2 linked regions of the Aquibium oceanicum genome follow. The protein of the gene in region 1 interacts with the protein of each later gene in a pairwise test. Links are inferred from orthologs where the notes say so. Each region holds a gene or a part of one and is shown on either strand. Other genes may lie near its edges.

Region 1 (3,848 bases):
GGGGGCGGCGACGGCGACAACTGCCGGATCGCGGTCGTCCAGCCCGACGGTACACGCCCCCAATTGCCTCGCTATGGAAAGCTCACACTCGACAATCCCCGCTTCGAGATTTTGTCGGGCGGCGGCGGCGGCTTCGGCGACCCGTTCCAGCGCCCCCTCGCCGCGGTTATGACCGATGTCATGGGCGGCATCGTCAGCCGCGAGGCCGCGGAACAACTCTATGGTGTCGTAGTACGGCCGGACGGGGCTCTCGACGAAGCACTCACACTGGCGAGACGCGCCAAGCGCAGGGAGTTTCAGGATTCGCAGGAAGCGTAGATCGACGAGTATCTCGATCTGAAGATATGACCCTTGGCACGGCGCCGCTCGTGGCTGGTCACACAGCGGCCGAAGCCGGCGCATCCGTGCAAGCTCAGTACGAGAACACCTTCTGTTTGCCCTCGAACCCCTTGAACTCGACCTCTGCCGCGAGCCGCGGGACGGTGCAGAGATTGATGGCGATGTCCGACGATGCGACACGCCGGAGCGACAGGTCGGACGCGGCGGCGAGCAGCCTCGCGGCATAGTTCACGGGGCGGCCGATCGCCGTGAAGTCGAGGCGGTTCGCCCCGCCGATGTTGCCGTAGTGGAAGCGCCCGGCATGCAGGGCCGAGCGGAAGGCCAGGCTCTCTCCGAGCGGACTGGCCGCCAGTTTCGCCTCTCCCTCCATGATCGTCTCGCTCGCCGCCTTCACGGCTTGCTCGAGCGCCCGCGAGCCGTCGTAGGGGAAGATCGCGAAGAAACCGTCCCCGAGGAATTTGAGGATCTCGCCGCCGTGCGCCTCTACCGGAGGCACCATCAGGTCGAAGGCGTCGTTCAGCATCTCGACCACCTTCTGCCCGGAGATCCGGTTGGAGATTTCGGTGAAGCCGATGAGGTCCGTGAAGAGGATCGCCGCCTCGATTTCCGTTCCATCGCCTCTGTGGACGCGCCCGTTCAGGATCTGCTCGCCGCTTCCCCGGCCGACATAGGTCGAGAGGATGGATGCCGCGTTGAGCCTCAAGAGGTAGGCTTCGACGAGACGCGCCAGAGGCTGGCGGATGCGATCCAGCGCCGCGAGCTGGTGATCGGAGAAGCCGCGCGGGTGCCTGGTCGAGAACGTGGCGGCATGCGTCTCGCCCGTCGTGAAGATCAGCGGCTGCGCCAGATAGTCGGCGAAGCCTTCATCCCTCAGTTCGCCCAGGATGACGAATTCGTCGATTGCCGCGATGTCGGTCAGCCTGCGCCGGATCGTTACCTGCTGCGAGGTAACGGCCGGAAGCGGGTTCTTCAGGTACTGATCTTCCGAGAAGATGCTGAGGGCGCCTTCGCGCATCTGCACGCCCTCAGCGGCGGTCCAGAGAAAGCGCCGCGCGGCGACGTTCGGATGGAGCGTGTTGACGAAGAGGCCGAAGCGATCGAGCGGTATACCGGCAGTCACGAGACGATGGCAGAAATCGTTCACGAAAGCATCGGGGCTCGTGCTCGACCGCGCTCCGTCGACCATCCACGCGATCAGGCCCGTAATCCGCAGATCGTTCACCTCGTCGGATGCCGGAGCATCGACGCGTGTCTCTGGATGCGGCTTGACGATCATTCCAACGGTCCCGACCGGCTGAGGCTTATTTCAAGACGGAGCTAGGTCGAGGACGCTGCGCCCGCAAGAGCCGCGGAGCGACGCCTGGTATGCACACTGCGTCTATGTGATCATCCGGCGCAAGACGAACCACACCCGCGCAAGCTCGGGGCGGCGCGCCAGCGGAATCAGTTCGGCTTCGCCAGTCGATTGGAAACACAACCCTGGTTCGCAGGGTCGCCTGCCCCTCTCAGAACGGAATCTCGTCGTCCAGTTCGCGCGAGAAACCACCGCCACCGCCGCTGCTGCCGCCGCGCCCGCGATCGTCATCCATCGGTCCCGAAGAGCCGAAGTCGGAGCCCCGACCGCCGGAATAGCCGCCGCCCTGGCCTTCGCCCTGGCCGCGTGCATCCAGCATCTGCAGCTCGCCGCGGAACTTCTGCAGCACGACCTCGGTCGAGTAGCGATCCTGGCCCGACTGATCCTGCCACTTGCGCGTCTGGATCGATCCTTCCACGTAGACCTTCATGCCCTTCTTCAGGTACTGCTCGGCCACCTTGGCGAGGTTGTCGTTGAAGATGACGACCCGGTGCCACTCGGTCTTTTCCTTGCGCTCCCCGGAATTCTTGTCGCGCCAGGTTTCCGACGTCGCGACGCTGAGATTCACGATCGGATCGCCGGACGGCAGGCGCCGGACTTCGGGGTCCGCGCCCAGGTTGCCGACCAGAATGACCTTGTTGACGCTTCCTGCCATCTCACATCTCCACGCTTGTCCGGAATGGTCGCTTTTCAGCCTGTACCCGTTATAGCCCAAGCGGGCCGCCACCGCACGGGAGCGCGATGATTTACCGGACATGTCCACACGAGTTTCGTTCTTGATATGTTCCTATCACGCCTCCAGCTCGGACGCAATGTCGCCGCCGCCGGATGCTTGAAAACGGCTGCGGCTTGACAGGCCGGCATGACCGGACGCAAACATCGCATCGTCCATGAGGAGGTTCCGATGAGGAAAACCCTGGCACTGCTCGTGCTGACCCTGTTCTGCGCACCGGCATTTGCCGATGACCAGCGGGCACCGACCGATGACGCCCTGCCGGGCGTGACCACCGGCTCCATTTCGCCCGTCGCCGCGGAACCGCAGCCCGAGCCAGACGAAGCGCTGGCCGCGGGTAGCCAGCCCGGCAGCATCCGTGCGGGAAACTGGGACATCCGCATCTCGGGCAGCGTGTCCTACGAGATCGGCTTCGGCGATCGCAACGGATCCAGGAGGCGCTGAACGCGTTTTGCCGCGCCGCAGAGCCGTCCGACACCGTCGCCCTGTAAATCGTCCGCCGTGCTCCTCGACATTGCCCGTCGCCCGACGGGCAGAACTGGCTTCATAGAGACGAATGGCAACTCCATGGACCACGACATCACGCCCGACCGGCTTATCGACGCGAAGATATCAGAACTGGGTGGCTGGCGCGGCCAGACGCTCACCCGCGTCCGGCAACTCATCCGCCAGGCCGATCCCGCCATGGTCGAGACGGTGAAGTGGGTGAAGCCGACGAACCCCTCCGGCGTGCCGGTCTGGGAGCATGACGGCATCGTGTGCACGGGCGAGACCTACAAGGACAAGGTGAAGCTGACGTTTGCCAATGGCGCTGCGCTCGACGACCCGTCCGGCCTCTTCAACGCCAGCCTCGAAGGCAATGCGCGCAGAGCCATCGATCTCTTCGAGGGCGATACGGTGGACGCGGACGCCTTCGGCGCACTGATCCGTGCGGCGGTCGCCCGGAACGTGTCGGAGAAGGCACGGAAGAAGAAGTGACGCCTCAGCGGGGATCGCGGCTCAGCCGCTTCTCGGCGAGTTCGTCGAGGTAGGCCTGCCAGCGCGCCTCCTTCTCGTGGCCGAGCTGGTGAAGATAGGACCAAGTGAAGATGCCGGTGTCGTGGCCGTCGTCGAAGCCGATCCTGACCGCGTAATTGCCGACCGGCTCCAGCTTGCGGATCGCCACGTCGCGCTTGCCGGGTACAGTCACGCGCTGGTCGGGCGAATGGCCCTGCACCTCGGCCGATGGCGAGAGCACCCGCAGCATCTCGGCGGCAAGCTCGATCGGCGCATGGTCGGGGAAGCTCACCGTCAGCAGGCGGCGATCCTTCGAGACCCTCAGTTCCTTCGGTGCGTTCATGGGTCCCCTATAAGCACTGCGGGCAACGTTCCGGAAGGCCCCATCGTAGCGGCTTACCCGCAACTTCGACATTGGAAGGTTAC
Region 2 (3,905 bases), 2.7 Mb from region 1 along the record:
ACCAGGCGAAGAAGAGCAGCCCGGCAAGAACGGATGCGCCGCCCATCACGTAGCGGCCGAAGCCCCGGTCGATCGCCGCGCCCACGGGATAGGCGCAAGCCGCCGCGCACAGGACCCCGAGCGTGGCGGCGAGATAGAGCGCCGGCTTGTCCCATCCGAGATCGACCCGCATGGCCTCCGCGATCAGGGGGAAACTGTAGAAGATCGACCCCCACGAACAGATCTGCGCCACCCCCATGGCCGGGATCATCCAGCCGAGGCTTTGGGATGCGGGTGCGTTGGCGTCTGGATCCGTCACCAGCGTACTGATGCCCGCGCCGCAGCGGCGGCCAAAGGACCAGGACGGGCAAGCGTCTCGGCCAGCGCCGGAGCGGAGAAACTTCGAATCATGCGTTCGAATCGGAAAGGAGTTCGGCAGTCTGGTCCGGAGTGAGGTGCTCGATGATCTCGACCGGATCGTCGAGCGAGATCTCCGGATAGTGTTCCCGCATGCCCTCTAGCATCACCGTATCGGGCCAGACCGCCTCCCGACCGAGATAGCGAGCGGCTTCGCGAAGCGGCATTGTGGTGACCCTGGTCACCCGCACGACGGCCGTGAGATTGGGGTTGCCGTCGCAGACGTATCGCAGGAGCCCGGTAACGATGGGTCCCTCGCGCCAGCGGATGGTCGAGGTCTTTCTCCCCGAAACGATATCAGGGAACAATCGGGGGACGACGCCGAGAGTTTGCATCGCGGTCCTCAGAGAAAGCTCTGCGGGTCGATGTCGACCTGCACCCGCACCGAGCCGCGCGGGCGTTCGGCCGCGGCAAGCAGCGTGCGGGCGAACTTCTGGATGTCGGAGCGGCGCTCGCCGTGGATCAGCAAACGGAAGCGGTGGCGGCCGCCGATCAGCGCCAGCGGCGCCTCGGCCGGGCCGAGCACCTGGATGTCAGGCGCCGCCGGCGCGGCACGCCGCAGGGCGCGGGCATGCGATTCCGCCTCCTGGCGCGTGGCGGCGCTGACAATGATGCCGGCCAGCCGGCCGAAAGGCGGCATTCCCGCCCGCTGGCGCTCCTCGGTCTCGCGTTCGTAGAAGGCTTCCGCGTCGCCCGACACGATCGCCTTCATCACCGGATGCTCCGGTTGGTAGGTCTGAAGCAGCCCGAGGCTCTTCTTGCCGGTGCGGCCTGCGCGGCCGGTGACCTGACTGAGCAGCTGGAAGGTGCGCTCGGCCGCGCGCGGGTCTCCGTTTGCAAGCCCGAGGTCGGCATCAACGATGCCGACCAGCGTCATGTTGGGAAAATTGTGGCCCTTCGCGACGAGTTGCGTGCCGATGACGATGTCGGCCTCGCCCTTGGAGATTGCTTCCAGTTCCAGCCGCAGGCGGCGCACCCCGCCCAGCATGTCGGACGAGAGCACGATGATGCGCGCCTCGGGAAAATGGCCGACCGCCTCCTCGGCGATGCGCTCCACCCCCGGCCCGCAGGCGACCAGATGGTCGAGCGTGCCGCATTCCGGGCAGGCTTCCGGCCGCGGCTCGTTATGGCCGCAATGGTGGCAGACGAGCTGGCCGCGAAAACGGTGCTCGACAAGCCAGCTCGAACAGTCGGGACACTGGAAGCGGTGGCCGCAGACCCGGCAGAGGGTGAGCGGGGCGTAGCCGCGCCGGTTGAGGAAGAACAGCGACTGTTCGCCGCGCTCCAGCGTGCGCCGCGTTTCGTCGAGTAGCACCGGCGACAGGAAGCCGCCGCGCGCCGGCGGCGCACGGCGCATGTCGATCGCCTTGAGGTCCGGCAGCGCCGCTTCCGCGAAGCGGGCGGGCAGGGCAACGCGGTCGTATCGTCCCGACAGCGCGTTGACGCGGCTTTCGAGAGACGGCGTGGCCGAGGCGAGCACCACCGGGAAGCCGCCGATGTGGCCGCGCACCACCGCCATGTCGCGGGCGTTGTAGTAGACGCGATCCTCCTGCTTGTAGGCGGGATCGTGCTCCTCGTCGACGACGACGAGGCCCAATTCGCGAAACGGCAGGAAGAGTGCCGAGCGCGCCCCCGCGACGACGCGCACCTGGCCTTCCGCCACTTGGCGCCAGACCTTTTCGCGCATTCGCGGCGGCAGGTCCGAGTGCCATTCGGCCGGTTTGGCGCCGAAGCGATCCTGGAAGCGCTCCAAAAAGGCATGCGTCAGCGCGATCTCGGGCAGCAGGATCAGCACCTGCCGACCGTTCTTCAACGCCGCGGCGATGGCCTCGAAATAGACCTCAGTCTTGCCGGAGCCGGTCACGCCGTCGATCAGCGTGACGGAGAACGTCCCGGCCGACACTTTTTCCGTCAGCGTCACGGCCGCGCGCTCCTGGTCCGGCATGAGTTGCGGCGCCGCGTAGGACGGATCGGGCGGCGCCACCACCGGGCGAGGCGGCAGCATCACGTCGCGAAACACCCCTTGCGCCTTCAGCCCGTCGATGACGGTCGAGGAAACCCCGGCGGCGTGAGCGAGACCCGAGCGCGTCCAGGCGAGGCCGGTATCGGCGGTCTCGAGCACGCGGCCGCGCGCCGCGGTCATGCGGTCAGGCGCGGCATCCGTGCGCTCGATCGCCTCGACCCACGGCTCGGGGTCGAAGGCGGCCGGCGCGCGCAGCAGCATGCGGGCCACCATGCCCGGCGGCGAGAGCGTGTATTCGGCGATCCAGTCGACGAAGCGCCGCATGTCGTAGGTCACGCGCGGACAGTCGAAGACCTCCTCGATGGGCCTCAGCTTCTTCGGATCGACGCTCCCGCCGTCGCCGTCCCATACGATGCCCGCCACCTGCCGCGGTCCGAGCGGAACGCGCACGATGGAGCCCGGCCCGACCTGCATTCCGGCCGGCACGGAATAGGAATAGGGCCGTTCGGCCGGCATCGGCACCAGTACGGGCACGACCCTGGATGGCTGCGAATCTGGTTTCATTGCGCGTGACCTTGCCCCGAGTTTCGTCTAGAGCAAAGGCCGACAAGAGCGGCTATCCGCCGCCGCACCCGTATGCCCAAGGAGACGGTCATGAAATTCTTCGCCGACACCGCCGACGTGAAGGAGATCCGGGAACTGAACGATCTCGGCCTTCTGGACGGCGTCACGACGAACCCCTCGCTGATCCTCAAGTCCGGCGGCTCGATCGCCGAGGTGACGAAGGAAATCTGTTCCGTCGTCGCCGGCCCGGTCTCTGCCGAGGTGGTCGCCACCGAATACGACGAGATGATGCGCGAGGCGAACATCCTCTCGAAGATCGCGGACAATGTCTGCATAAAGGTACCGTTGACCCTCGACGGCCTGCGCGCCTGCAAGGCGATCCGCTCGGACGGGCGAATGGTCAACGTCACCCTGTGCTTCTCGGCCAACCAGGCACTGCTCGCCGCCAAGGCCGGCGCGAGCTTCATTTCGCCCTTCATCGGCCGGCTGGATGATATCGGTCTCGACGGCATGGAGCTGATCGCAGAGATTCGCACCATCTACGACAATTACGATTTCCCCACCGAGATCCTCGCCGCGTCGGCACGCACCGTGAACCACGTGAAGCAGGCCGCCATGATCGGCTCCGACGTGGTGACCGCCCCGCCGGCCACGCTCAAGGCGCTGGTCAAGCATCCGCTGACCGACAAGGGCCTCGACGCCTTCCTGGCGGACTGGGCCAAGACCGGCCAGAAGATCGGCTGAGGCACGATGGCCGGCGCCGGTGAGATCGCGGTGGAGGTTCTTGCCGCGCTGGATGAAGGCCGCCAGGTCGAGCCCTTCTCCGGGCGGATCGCCGGCTTCGACAACCATGCCGCCTATGCGGTCACGGCCGAACTGCGACGGCTCCGCTCGGCACGCGGCGAAAGGCCGATCGGGCGAAAGATCGGCTTCACCAACCGCAACATCTGGGCCGAGTACCAGGTCTTCGAGCCGATCTGGG

What was found. The genes of interacting proteins can lie anywhere in the genome.
Region 2: the proteins of BSQ44_RS14675 (region 1) and BSQ44_RS01375 interact in binary tests that used the Escherichia coli proteins (3 or more experiments, as listed by UniProt). The link is inferred for Aquibium oceanicum from one-to-one orthologs.

Annotation. Positions count from the first base shown.
Region 1 is NZ_CP018171.1:3,008,070-3,011,917, forward strand. What follows is about bases 597-3,513. They hold BSQ44_RS14675 (single-stranded DNA-binding protein), read right to left. Parts: upstream 2,349-3,513; coding sequence 1,845-2,348; downstream 597-1,844. Other genes in these bases: BSQ44_RS14670 (adenylate/guanylate cyclase domain-containing protein), read right to left, coding at 597-1,615; BSQ44_RS14680 (hypothetical protein), read left to right, coding at 2,598-2,870; BSQ44_RS14685 (DUF1801 domain-containing protein), read left to right, coding at 2,994-3,404; BSQ44_RS14690 (gamma-butyrobetaine hydroxylase family protein), read right to left, coding at 3,409-3,513. Also shown: BSQ44_RS14665 (hydantoinase B/oxoprolinase family protein), read left to right, coding at 1-318; more of BSQ44_RS14670, read right to left, coding at 413-596; more of BSQ44_RS14690, read right to left, coding at 3,514-3,765. UniProt on the Escherichia coli protein: Plays an important role in DNA replication, recombination and repair. Binds to ssDNA and to an array of partner proteins to recruit them to their sites of action during DNA metabolism. Acts as a sliding platform that migrates on DNA via reptation.
Region 2 is NZ_CP018171.1:281,574-285,478, reverse strand. What follows is about bases 332-3,305. They hold BSQ44_RS01375 (primosomal protein N'), read right to left. Parts: upstream 2,924-3,305; coding sequence 740-2,923; downstream 332-739. Other genes in these bases: fsa (fructose-6-phosphate aldolase), read left to right, coding at 3,014-3,305; BSQ44_RS01380 (ASCH domain-containing protein), read right to left, coding at 387-731. Outside these bases: BSQ44_RS01385 (MFS transporter), read right to left, coding at 1-298; more of fsa, read left to right, coding at 3,306-3,667; BSQ44_RS01365 (2-keto-4-pentenoate hydratase), read left to right, coding at 3,674-3,905.